3 regions of the Enterococcus innesii genome follow, and region 2 is predicted to be linked to each of the others. Evidence: a T-box and tRNA genes for the amino acid it is inferred to sense, from the RefSeq annotation. Region 2 holds a T-box; the other regions hold tRNA genes.

Region 1 (4,289 bases), 1.4 Mb from region 2:
CTGGTTGGTCGCCACTGATGCTCAGATACATCATGACAGCCACGCCATCTTTGATCCGTCGTTGTGCTGTACCAGCAATTTTTTTTCCATCAATACTCAGGTCATAGGTGCCTGGGCAATACGAGTCAGCAATTTCATAAGCCGAAATTGCCTGCTCAGGAAAGGCTGTTTGCAACAATGCTGCCATCATTTCATAGGCTGCATCCGTGGTGACAGCCAAGTGTTTAGGGAAAATGAGGGAGACATTCAAAATACCGGTATCATTGATTACACCAAGCCCGCCTGAGTTGCGGATGATCGAGGCATAGCCAGCTTCTTTTAAAACCTGCAGACCGTCTGTCAAAAACGGCAACCGGGTATCTTTCATGCCTAAAATCATCGTATCGGACAACTGCCAAAAATGACAATAAACTTGTTCCTGTTTGCCAGCAGCTTCGGTGGCAACATCGGTGAAGGCAAACGGCTCATAAGGATTGTGGATACGTGGTAAGGTTTGATCCATTACATAGATAGTCAAATCGGTTAAACTCCTTTAAAAATAGCTGTTATCCTTATTATATACGATTCTTGGAAAATTACTTGGAGAAAAGAATGAAAACTTGCTTTTGTTTTCGTTTTTTATTTTCAATGAAGAAATAGACCAAGGAGAATCAACTGAAATGATTGACAAACGCATAAAAAAAAGCAAGAATGAAACTGAAATCTTCAAAGGAGGCACACGTACATGCAAGAATTATCAAAAGGAATCCCAATCTCGATTCATTTAACAACCAATGTACGTCAAGCAGGGGAAACAGAGAACTTTCTGTTTGATCTGCAAGGACAAGCAGTCAAGATCGGTGATACCTTATATATCCGTTACAAAGAGATCCAGCCAGATGGCACCGACATTCCCGTTACGATGAAAATCATGCCAGACGGACTGATTCAATTGATTCGCTCAGGGGAAATGCGTATGCGCTTGAAATTTTCTTATAAGGAACGTTTAGAGACGAGCTATCAAACCCCGTATGGCTTGATGATGTTCCACACCTTCACCAATCACTTGCACGTTAGTTTGAAAGACCGTCCATACTCGGGAAAGATCGATATCGATTATGATTTGTTCATGGCTGCTGACAAAGTCGGCGAATACAAACTATCTTTAGAATTTACCGCTTGATCAAAGGGAAATTGAAAGAAAAAATTGCAATTTGAGCCGTAATTTTGTATGATTAGGAGTAGACTGTGAAAGGACGTGTCCTGTTTGGAAATTAATGTATTTGAAGGTGTAAATAAAAACGAATTGTCGATGATTGAAGTTGCCCATGCGATTTTAGAGCAGCGCGGTGACGTGATGGATTTTTCTGATTTGGTCAACCAAATCCAAAACTATCTTGAAACATCAGACAGCGAGATTCGTGATTCATTGGCGCAGTTTTATACAGACTTGAATATCGACGGTAGTTTTATTTCTTTAGGCGACAATCGTTGGGGCTTACGTTCATGGTATGCCATTGATTCGATCGATGAAGAAGTCAACCATGGCATCGAAGACGAGGATGAAGATACACCACGTCGTCGCAAACGTAAAAAAGTCAATGCCTTTATCAACGATGATGAAGACGCAATCGATTATAACGATGATGATCCTGAGGATACTGATTTGTCAGATGACGAAGAAGATGATCTCTTTGATGATGATGATGACGAGGATGAAGAAATCTCGGCATACAATTCAGACTTGCAAGAAATCGGCGCCGACAACAGCACCGATGATGAAGAAGAATTACCTGACAGCATTGAGGAAGATCTCACCATTATCGATGACGATGATGAAGATGATTTTGCGGATGAAGAGGAAGAAGAGGAGTAATCCTCTTCTTTTTTTCGCCTTTTGGTTGCAAGCAACTTATAATCGGTGAAGGACGATTTCGTCTTCTTACATAGATACAAATAAAAAAAGGAACCGCGTCAGCGGTCCCTAAGTGCTTTTGAATTATTGATTTGAATCGAGTATACTTGTAACGAAAAGAAAAAACGCGCCTTGAGGGAATCGAACCCCCGTCTCAAGAACCGGAATCTTACGTGATATCCACTACACTAAAGGCGCGAAGCACAAATATTAGTTTAACCAATTTCAGTGAAAAAAACAAGAGGTAGAATGATGAAATTTCAACAGCAATTTTCACAACAACAAAAACAGACGCAAAAGCTTGCTATGACGCAGAAATTGCAGCAATCAATCCAAGTGCTGCAATTTTCCGCAGACGAATTATTGTCATTCATAGATAACCAAGCATTAGAAAATCCATTGATTGATCTGGGGGAATATGATTCGCCCATCACACCTAGCAAGAGCAGCGGCTCGTCAGAACAAATAATGGATTATTTAAGTCAGATTCCTGACCAGCATACATCGTTGTTTGAACACCTCATTGATCAAGTCCATTTAAATTACCGCGACACCTTTTTGCGGACGATCGTTTTATTTTTAGTCGAGTACATTGATTTAAACGGCTTTTTGACGATTGACTTGGAAGAAGCTGGACAGCTTGTTGGTGGGACCCCAATCCAAATGCTCGATGCTCTAACCTTGATCCAGCAGCTAGATCCGGCAGGCGTCGGTGCTCGTGATCTAAGAGAGTGCTTGATGCTGCAAACGGAAAGAGATGACTATGCGCCGCCAATGGCCTATCTCATTTTAGAAGAATTCTTTACGGAAATGGCAGAGCGCAAGTGGGACAAAATCAGTAAAGCGTTGCAGATCCCTTTAAACGAGATCCAAAAGGTCTTTGACTATGTTCAAACGTTGACCCCGACACCGGGGGCGGCGTTTGGGTCAACGGATGGGCTCTACATTGTACCTGATTTGCGAGTAACGGTTGAAAAAGGACAACCAATCGTGAAATCAAACAAACGCGCCTTACCAGAAGTTCGCTTTCAGCAACAGTACTTTGACCAATTAAAGCAAAGCGGTGATCCGGAGGTCCTCAGTTATTTAGACAATAAAGCCCAAGAGTTCGAGTGGCTAAAGAAGACCTTGCTGCAACGAGGGGATACCATTTATCGTGTCGGCGTGCAGATCGTTGCTCGGCAAAAGGAGTTTTTCACCCAACCGGATCGACCATTAAAGCCATTGGTTTTAAGAGAAGTTGCCGAAGAGTTAGGCATTCATGAATCAACGGTCAGCCGGGCAGTCAATGGGAAATATTTGGAAACCTCCTTTGGGGTGTTTGAATTGAAACTATTTTTTGGACAGAAAGTTTCGACGCAAGAAAGCGGTGATGACCTGACGACTGCATCGATCAAACAGCAGCTAAAAGCACTGATCGATGAAGAAAATAAAAATAAACCATTGTCAGATCAAAAGTTGACAGATGCCCTCAAAGCCCAAGGCATCGATATTTCCAGACGAACGGTGGCAAAGTATCGCGAAGCCATGAATATCCCTGGTTCTTCCAAGCGGAAACGATTCGAGTAAAGCAAAAGCTTACTACTAACGACGAGTAGGGAAGGCAGCAAAGCCTTTCCTTTTTTTATCGATCACTTCCAATTTTTTAATTTATGACGATTTTATGAAAAGCAAGATTTTGTGACTGAAATAGTTGCGTATCAAGGCGATAAGTGCTACTATTATTGGTGTAGGAAACAGATTTAAATTTTTTTTGCAATCGATGGGTCATTTTAAGTCATTGTAGGACGAAAATTGTCCAACGGGAGGATATAAAATGCTCGATGAATTAAAATTGATTGAGGCAATCACCCCGGATATTCTCGCTGTACTCCAGGAACGTTACCGTATCTTAAGAAATATTTATTGGATGCAGCCCGTTGGCCGCCGGACACTTTCGGAAAGTTTATCAATGACGGAACGCGTGTTGAGGACGGAAACAGATATCCTTAAAAAGCTGAAACTGATCGACTCTTCAAAAAGCGGCATGCAATTGACCGCCTACGGAGAAGAAGTGTACACGAAGATCGGTGCACTGATGGATCAGCTGTTCGGAATGCACCAAATCGAGAAACGATTATCAGAGACCTTTGGCATCGAACGTTGTTTGATTGCGAGCGGCGATGGTGATCGACAACCGAAAGTGATTGCTGAATTTGGCCAGTTGCTGAATGAATCGTTGGATCTCTTATTGCCAGAAGGCAAAAACACCATCGCAGTGATGGGAGGGACGACAATGGCGAAAGTTGCTGAGGAATTAGGCAATTTAGAAACCGCCAAACGTCATAACTTGTTTGTACCAGCCCGTGGCGGTATTGGAGAATCAGTCAACGTCCAAGCAAACTCAGTCAGCTCA
Region 2 (4,289 bases):
TCATCCTGAAGAGGATGCGTTGATTATGGAAAAGAAAGTAGGCGGACAAAAATCAAATGAATGAGTTGATTTTAGCCATTGAAAGCAGTTGTGATGAAACAAGTGTGGCAGTGATTAAAAACGGTGACACCATTTTAAGTAACATTGTTGCTTCGCAGATCAAGAGCCACCAGCGCTTCGGCGGTGTCGTACCAGAAGTCGCTAGTCGTCACCATGTTGAACAGATTACTTTATGCATCGAGGAAGCATTGACACAGGCTGACACACAGCCTGAAGAATTATCAGCTGTTGCTGTCACCTATGGTCCAGGGTTGGTTGGGGCATTATTGATTGGACTTTCTGCAGCGAAAGCCTTTGCCTGGGCCCACAGCTTACCACTGATTCCGGTCAATCACATGGCAGGACATATTTATGCAGCTCGTCTAGTGAAGCCATTGGTTTTTCCTTTAATGGCATTATTGGTCAGCGGTGGCCACACCGAATTGGTGTATATGGCAGAAGATGGCTCTTTTGAGATCATCGGTGAAACGAGAGATGATGCCGCTGGAGAAGCCTATGACAAAGTCGGTCGTGTTCTGGGTTTGCCTTATCCTAGTGGAAAAGAAATTGATCGCCTTGCGCATCTAGGCAGTGATACGTATCACTTTCCTCGAGCAATGATACAAGAAGATAATTTTGATTTTAGTTTCAGCGGCTTGAAGAGTTCCTTTATCAATTTTGTGCATAATGCACAGCAAAGAGAGGAAGCTTTGTCAGTAGAAAATCTAGCAGCTAGTTTCCAAGCCAGCGTTGTCGAAGTATTGGTTCATAAAACGTTGCGGGCATGCCAAGCCTATCCAGTAAACCAGCTGATCGTCGCTGGCGGGGTCGCCGCGAATCAAGGGTTGCGTGACGCTTTACAAGAAGCGATGCAGGAATTGCCGGAAGTGGAATTGTTGATTCCACCATTGCGTCTTTGCGGAGATAATGCGGCCATGATTGGTGCCTATGCCCATGTTGCGTTGAAAAAGCAGCGCTTAGCAGACCTTTCATTGAATGCTGATCCAAGTGTCAGCTTTGCCCATCCGATTTCTTAAGATGATAGCACCTAAGATCCGTTCTTAGGTGTTTTTTTGTTTCATTTATGAGCAAACAGAAGATTTCGTTGTATTTTATTTCATCATTTGGTATCATTGTGTATATTTATTAATTAATGGAGGGGCGGGTATGCAATGACATCGGTTTTTAAAGGACGCAGTTTTTTAGCAGAAAAGGATTTTACTAAAGAAGAACTACAATATTTGATTGATTTTTCCCAGCACTTGAAAGGGATGAAGGCCAACAATCAACCACATCGTTATTTAGATGGCAAAAACATTGCACTTTTGTTTGAAAAGAATTCGACACGGACGCGAGCAGCCTTTACGGTTGCAGCGGTAGATCTGGGGGCGCATCCGGAATTTTTAGGGGCCAATGATATTCAGTTGGGGACTAAAGAATCCGTTGAAGATACCGCCAAAGTATTCGGCCGCATGTTTGACGGGATAGAGTTTCGCGGCTTTAGTCAGCAAGTTGTCGAAGATCTGGCCAACTATTCAGGCGTACCTGTTTGGAATGGCTTAACGGATGAATGGCATCCAACACAAATGATCGCTGATTTTTTGACTATTCAAGAAAACTTTGGTGAGCTGACTGGCTTGACCATCGCATACTGTGGGGATGGGCGCAACAATGTCGCCAATTCTTTGTTAGTGACTAGTGCGATTTTAGGGGTCAATATTCATGTCGTCACCCCAAAGGCCTTGCAGCCAGAAGCAACCATCATCGCACAGGCACAAGCCTATGCCAAGGAATCTGGGGCAAAGATTTTGGTGACTGATGATGTGGATCAAGGTGTTCTAGGCGCCGATGTCGTGTATACCGATGTTTGGGTATCAATGGGTGAAGAAGAAAAATTCCAAGAACGGATCGAACAGCTGCTGCCGTATCAAGTCAACCAATCGTTGATGAAAAAAACCCAAAATGATCAAGTGATTTTTATGCACTGTTTGCCGGCTTTTCATGATGATCAGACCACGTATGGCAAAAAAGCAGCGCAGGCGTATGGAATTTCTGAGATGGAAGTCACTGATGAGGTCTTTCGCAGTAAGTATGCCCGTCAATTTGATCAAGCCGAAAATCGTTTGCACTCAATCAAAGCAATCATGGCAGTGACTGCCGGAGATCTATTTATTCCTAAAGTATAAAATAATTTTTTTTGAAAATGCCAAAATCTCGCTAGCCAAACAAACATTTCTTTGCTATACTTTCTGGGAAGTAAATAGCCTTGATTTGATGAAACAAGAGAAGTAGCGATTCGAGTATCAGTTAGCGAGTTCGGGGTGGTGGAAGCCGAATTGATCAGATTGTGAAACGCACTTGTGAGAATTTGCCAAGCAAACGGAATTCTGCCGTTATCAGAAAAAAGTGGGTCCGAAAAGGACAATCAGAGTGGTACCGCGGGAAATCTCGTCTCTAGTGCATGTTATGCGCTAGAGGCTTTTTTTGTTTTTATCAATCATTTCTTGCATAAAAAACATACAGCTGTTTGCTTGCTTCAAACAACTTTTCATCAAAACATGGGCTCAGTCATTATAGGAGGGATACTATGAATAACAAAGAAATCGTCGCACAAGCGATCCATCAAGTAGTAAAAGAAGATCTATCGATCGAACAAGTTCAGCAATTACTGGAAAATCCAAAGTCAGCCGACCATGGGGATGTGGCATTCCCAGCCTTCTCGCTAGCAAAAGTCTATCGGAAAGCGCCGCAGCAAATTGCCGCAGACTTAGCAGAAAAAATCGATCAAGCGTCTTTTGAAAAAATTGAAGTGGTCGGTCCATATTTAAACTTCTTTATGGATAAAAAAGCAATCTCTGCCCACGTCTTAGAGCTGGTTCTCAAAGAAAAAAATCATTTTGGCGATCAAACCATCGGCAATCAGCAAGCAGTACCGATCGATATGTCTTCACCAAATATTGCCAAACCCATCTCAATGGGGCATTTGCGTTCCACTGTGATTGGTAACTCGATCGGCTTTATTTTAGAAAAAATCGGTTATCAGCCAATTCGCATCAACCATTTAGGCGACTGGGGCACACAATTTGGGAAATTGATCGTTGCCTATAAAAAGTGGGGGTCAGAAGAAGCGGTCAAAGCGGAACCAATCAACGAACTATTACGTTTGTATGTTGATTTTCATGAAGCAGCCGAGACAGATAAGCAATTAGAAGATGATGCGAGAGCTTGGTTCAAGAAACTAGAAGATGGTGACCAAGAAGCAATGGATTTGTGGCAATGGTTCCGTGATGAATCATTAAAAGAATTCAATAAAATCTACGATATGTTGGAAGTTTCCTTTGATTCATTGAATGGCGAAGCTTTCTATAATGATAAGATGACAGAAGTCGTGGAATTATTAGAAGAAAAACACTTGCTGAAAGAAGACCAAGGGGCAGAAATCGTTGATTTGGCTGCCTATGACTTAAATCCAGCCTTGATCCGCAAATCCGATGGTGCGACCCTTTACATCACACGGGACATGGCTGCCGCACTGTACCGCAAACGGACCTACAACTTTGCAAAATCATTGTACGTGGTAGGGAATGAACAAAGTTATCACTTCAAACAATTAAAAGCTGTTTTGAAGGAAATGGGCTTTGAGTGGGCAGATGATATGACCCACGTACCATTTGGGTTGATCACCAAAGATGGGAAAAAACTGTCTACAAGAAAAGGCAAGATCGTTCTTTTAGAAGAAGTATTGAATGAAGCGATCGATTCAGCAAAAGAACAAATCACTGAAAAGAACCCAACCCTTGAAAACAAAGAAGAAGTAGCAAAACAAGTTGGTGTCGGGGCAGTCGTTTTCCACGATTTGAAAAATGACCGTTTGAATAATTTCGACTTTACGCTAGAAGAAGTTGTCCGTTTTGAAGGAGAGACCGGTCCTTACGTGCAATACTCTCATGCCCGTGCCATGAGCATTCTTGAAAAAGCCAACTTTGATCCCGCTGCTGTCAGCAGTCTGGCGTTGGCAGACGCTGAGAGCTGGGAAGTTATCAAATTGATCCAACGCTACCCAGAAACGGTCATGCAAGCGGCGGAAAAATATGAACCATCCGTCATTGCCAAACATGCCATCAAATTGGCACAGGCCTTTAATAAGTATTACGCCAATGTGAAAATCTTGGCTGAAGATGCGGAAAAAGACGCACGTCTGGCTCTAGTTTATGCAGTAACGACCTTATTAAAAGAAGATTTACGGTTGC
Region 3 (4,289 bases), 930 kb from region 2:
GGCGTCCAACTCACAGCCGCCTTCTTGACTGCGGCCTTGATCAGCCACCAAAGCCAGCAAATCTTGTTCGGTCACTTGTTTCTTTTTATCTGCTAACTCTTTGAAACGTTTAAACAATTCGTTGGTTTCTTCTTGGTCAAACTGGTACCCCAGTTGCTGCATTTTATCGACGAAGGCATGGCGGCCAGAAAGTTTGCCTAAAGGCAACGAGTTGGTTTCTACCCCCACCAACTGTGGGGTAATGATTTCGTAGGTCTCAGGATTTTTTAAGACGCCATCTTGATGAATCCCAGATTCATGGGCATAGGCATTGCCGCCGACAATCGCTTTGTTTTTCGGTACCGTGATTCCTGACAAACGCGCTACCAAATCGCTGGTGCGTTTCGTTTCATTTAATTTGATGTTGGAGCTAGCCTGATAGAAATCATTGCGAATATGCAACGCCAAGGCCACTTCTTCTAATGCGGTATTGCCCGCTCGCTCGCCGATCCCGTTGATCGTTCCTTCCACCCGATCAGCACCATTTTCGATAGCTGCCAGCGCATTGGCTGTCGCCATTCCCAAGTCATCATGACAATGGGAAGAAAAAATGATCGGCTGCTCACTCTTGATATTGGCGATTAAATAGGCGAAAAGCGCACCATATTCCGTAGGATTGGTAAACCCTACTGTATCGGGCACATTGATGATCGTCGCGCCGGCATCAATCGCTGTTTGAACCGCCTCAAGCAAGAAGGCCTTGTCGGTGCGGGTGGCATCTTCTGGCGAGAATTGAACTTTTTCAAAGCGTTCACGGGCATAAGCCACATGTTCTTTGATGGAAGCGAGTACTTCTGCTTTCGTCATATTCAGCTTGTACTGGCGATGCACCTCACTGGTTGCTAGAAAGACATGGATTTGCGGATCGCTGGCTTGATGAAGAGCTTCATAAGCACGATCAATGTCTTTTTTCTGACAACGGGCAAGTCCTGCAACGGTCATCCTCGTCACCGCCCCAGCAATCGCTTGGACTGCTTGGAAGTCTCCTTCTGATGCAATCGGAAAGCCTGCTTCGATCGTATCGATCCCCCATTTTTCCAATTGCAGCGCCAATTGAACCTTTTCTTTCGTATTGAAGTTGACGCCTGGGGTCTGTTCACCGTCTCTCAATGTCGTATCAAAAAACTGGATTTTTCTCATCACTAGTTCCTCCTAAGCTTTTGTAGATGCACGATTGGCTCGATATCATTCAAACACCATTGAAAAAATGGTATAAAAAAAGCACTCCATAAAGGGTTTCCTTCATGCAATGCGAATAGGACTCTTCAAATGATGCCTTAAAAAGGCGGGTCATAGAAAAAGAGTCCTTACGATAATAATAATAAAAATGCTGCTGTTTGTTTCAATCGTTTATCCATCGTCGTCACCTATCACTTTTTTTATCTTGTTATGAAGATACCAAACAGCAGGTTCCTCTGTCAACACTTTTCCCTGAATTTTCTGAATATTTCGATAAAAAGTTCGTTTTCACCCAGATGATGGGTTGCTTTTCTTCCTTGATGAAAATTTAAGCAGAACCTGACGAGATCTTCACAGGATTTTAACCAAAACTCCACATAGCACCGTTATGATAGAAATATCCCAAAAATATTTTTTCACCCCTTTATCCTGCCAGTCGTATGACTGGTTTTTTTGTTGTTCCCAAAGACTCGAAAAGATTGAACTTAAGGTAAGTTATTCGTATAATAAGGGGCAACGATAAATTAGGAGGATGAAGATGCGCAACGAAATGATGCATCGTCCAGTAGTCAAACCAGAACTAGTGGCGTTTATGCGTGAAAAACAAAAACAATTACCCGGCGAACTTGGTGAAATCGAGCAAGCCGCTCATGAAAAAGAAGTGCCAATCATCCCACATGAAACTGTGGTATTTTTGCAGTTTTTATTGGGACAGCTTCAGCCAAAAGAAATCCTTGAGATCGGCACAGCGATCGGTTTTTCTTCAAGCTTGATGGCACAATGTGTGAAAGAGGGGCATGTCACAACGATCGATCGCTTTGACGTCATGATCCGCAGAGCCAAAGAAACCTATGCTCGCTTAGGAAATGAAGACAAAATCACGCTCTTAGAAGGACAAGCGGCAGACGTCCTGCCTACATTGAGTGGCCCTTATGATTTTATCTTCATGGACAGCGCCAAATCGAAATACATTGAATTTTTACCAGAATGTCTGCGTCTATTACGTAAAGGCGGTGTGCTGATGGTGGATGACGTGTTTCAAGCTGGAACGATTCTACAACCCATCGAAGAAATCCCGCGCAACCAGCGAGCGATCCATCGTAAATTGAATCTTTTCTTGGATACCGTGATGAACCATCCTCAGTTGACCTCCACCCTCGTCCCTTTAGGAGATGGCGTGATTCTCATTACGAAAGAAGCCGATAGCGTAATACTTGAGGAACCTGAGAAAGGTTGAGGGCAGCTGCGCTTCCTTTTTCCAAAGAAAAAATAAGAAAAGGGCGAAAAGCGATTGACATTGCTGCGCCCTTTTTCTATAATGTTATTTGTTGCTGATTGATTTCAACAGCTTAGGCGAAGTGAGCATTCGCTGAAAATTATTTGTTCCAGTAGCTCAGCCGGATAGAGCATTCGCCTTCTAAGCGAACGGTCGGGGGTTCGAATCCCTCCTGGAACGTTATATTATCGTGCATAGCGTTAGCAGATCGTTAGGAATCTTGATTCCTAGCGATTTTTTCATTTTTCTAGATAAGTTTATCGTTACCCAAATCCTATTTTTCAGCTATCTAAAATCACATTAGATAATGTCTTTGGCACTTACTATCTCGAATGAAAAATACGTGCTATCATAGGTGCAGGAGGATCGAATATGAAAAAACATCCAGATGAACACATCATGCAATCCTTAATTGAGTTACAGCGAACAGAACATTCTATTATTGCTGCTGTTATAGATCCCGACCATAATATTGTAGCCATCGGGAAAACACGTGTTCTTGAAGACCATGACCCAACTGCTCATGCTGAAGTAATTGCCATAAGAAAAGCTTGTCAGCTTCTTAAGAAACATACTCTGCCAAAAGGCTATTGGATATATAGTACTTTCGAACCTTGCCCTTTGTGTAGCGCTGCAATTATCTGGTCAGAATTAGATGGCGTTGTTTATTCAAACAATCCTACTTATCGTGGAAATGAACAAAACTGGTCATTTATATCTTGCGCTGAGGTTCTTCAAAGTGGTGCCTATATTCATGAGGTTGTTTTAGAAAAGGATTTCCTGATTGACGAAATCAAAGACTATTTTATTTAGACTAACAAATTGTCAGTACTCCCCCTCCAGAAATAATTCCAAATATAGATAAATTCTTAATTGCATGTTTATTAATTAATTTTGTCATATATTTTCTCGAAAAATAACTTTTTGAGTTGTTATTTGTAACATATCAAAACCAACTAAACATGCAGAATATTTTTAGACTAGGTTTTCTTTAATCACTCGGATTGAACCCCCCTGTGGAAATCAATGATGAAGATAATTCAAAGAAGTTTTTTTTCGGGGGAAAGGGAGCTATCAAAAAGAAAGCAGGTGTCCTATGGAGATAACGGTACATATCGCAAGTGGGTTTAGTAAAAACCAAACGGGGGGCAACAAGGCTGGAGTCGTTCTGCTGGAACAGCCCCTTACGCCACAACAAAAGTTAGCCGTCGCAAAAGAGTTAGGCTTTTCAGAAACAGCTTTTTTATCGAAAGCCCCGCAGGCCGATTTCCGATTTGACTATTTTACGCCAAAAGAAGAAGTTGACTTATGCGGACATGCAACAATCGCTTCCTTTGCCCTATTATCGTATCTAAACAAACTTTCCAAGCAACAGTATCGCATCGACACCAACGCCGGACGTTTGTCGATCACCATCAAAGACGGTGTTATTTTCATGGAACAGAACAAACCGCTGTTTTCAGATGTGCTTTCACTAGAACAATTAGCTGACTGTTTCGATACCAATGCTATCAATGATCAAATTCCTATTCAAATCGTTTCGACTGGATTAAAGGATATCCTTGTTCCAATCAAAACAACGGCGCAGTTGCAGCAAGTTGTACCTGATTTTGAGGAAATAAAAAAAGTAAGTGCGCTTCAACAAGTAGTTGGCATGCACTTATATGCAATGGAAAAAGAACGAATCGTTTGCCGTAACTTTGCCCCATTGTTTGACATCAATGAAGAATCTGCCACAGGCACTTCCAATGCCGCTTTGGCTTGCTTCTTGTATCAAAAGTGTGCTCTCGAAAAA

What was found. The T-box of region 2 lies ahead of argS (arginine--tRNA ligase). A T-box ahead of a tRNA ligase gene usually reads a tRNA of that ligase, here a tRNA-Arg.
Region 1: it encodes a tRNA-Arg, which carries the amino acid that the T-box ahead of argS (arginine--tRNA ligase) is inferred to sense. The anticodon was not compared.
Region 3: it encodes a tRNA-Arg, which carries the amino acid that the T-box ahead of argS (arginine--tRNA ligase) is inferred to sense. The anticodon was not compared.

Annotation. Positions count from the first base shown of each region.
Region 1 covers NZ_AP025635.1:991,997-996,285, reverse strand. Annotated here, with positions in the region: gene ENLAB_RS04555 (lipoate--protein ligase family protein) at 1-502, opposite strand, end outside; gene ENLAB_RS04550 (YwiB family protein) at 725-1,162, shown strand; gene rpoE (DNA-directed RNA polymerase subunit delta) at 1,247-1,855, shown strand; tRNA gene ENLAB_RS04540 (tRNA-Arg) at 2,021-2,092, opposite strand; gene rpoN (RNA polymerase factor sigma-54) at 2,144-3,463, shown strand; gene ENLAB_RS04530 (sugar-binding transcriptional regulator) at 3,711-4,289, shown strand, end outside.
Region 2 covers NZ_AP025635.1:3,070,537-3,074,825, forward strand. Annotated here, with positions in the region: gene rimI (ribosomal protein S18-alanine N-acetyltransferase) at 1-64, shown strand, start outside; gene tsaD (tRNA (adenosine(37)-N6)-threonylcarbamoyltransferase complex transferase subunit TsaD) at 57-1,076, shown strand; gene argF (ornithine carbamoyltransferase) at 1,212-2,225, shown strand; T-box leader at 2,305-2,498, shown strand; gene argS (arginine--tRNA ligase) at 2,627-4,289, shown strand, end outside.
Region 3 covers NZ_AP025635.1:486,887-491,175, forward strand. Annotated here, with positions in the region: gene ENLAB_RS02340 (2-isopropylmalate synthase) at 1-1,179, opposite strand, end outside; gene ENLAB_RS02345 (O-methyltransferase) at 1,757-2,455, shown strand; tRNA gene ENLAB_RS02350 (tRNA-Arg) at 2,601-2,674, shown strand; gene ENLAB_RS02355 (nucleoside deaminase) at 2,867-3,307, shown strand; gene ENLAB_RS02360 (PhzF family phenazine biosynthesis protein) at 3,591-4,289, shown strand, end outside.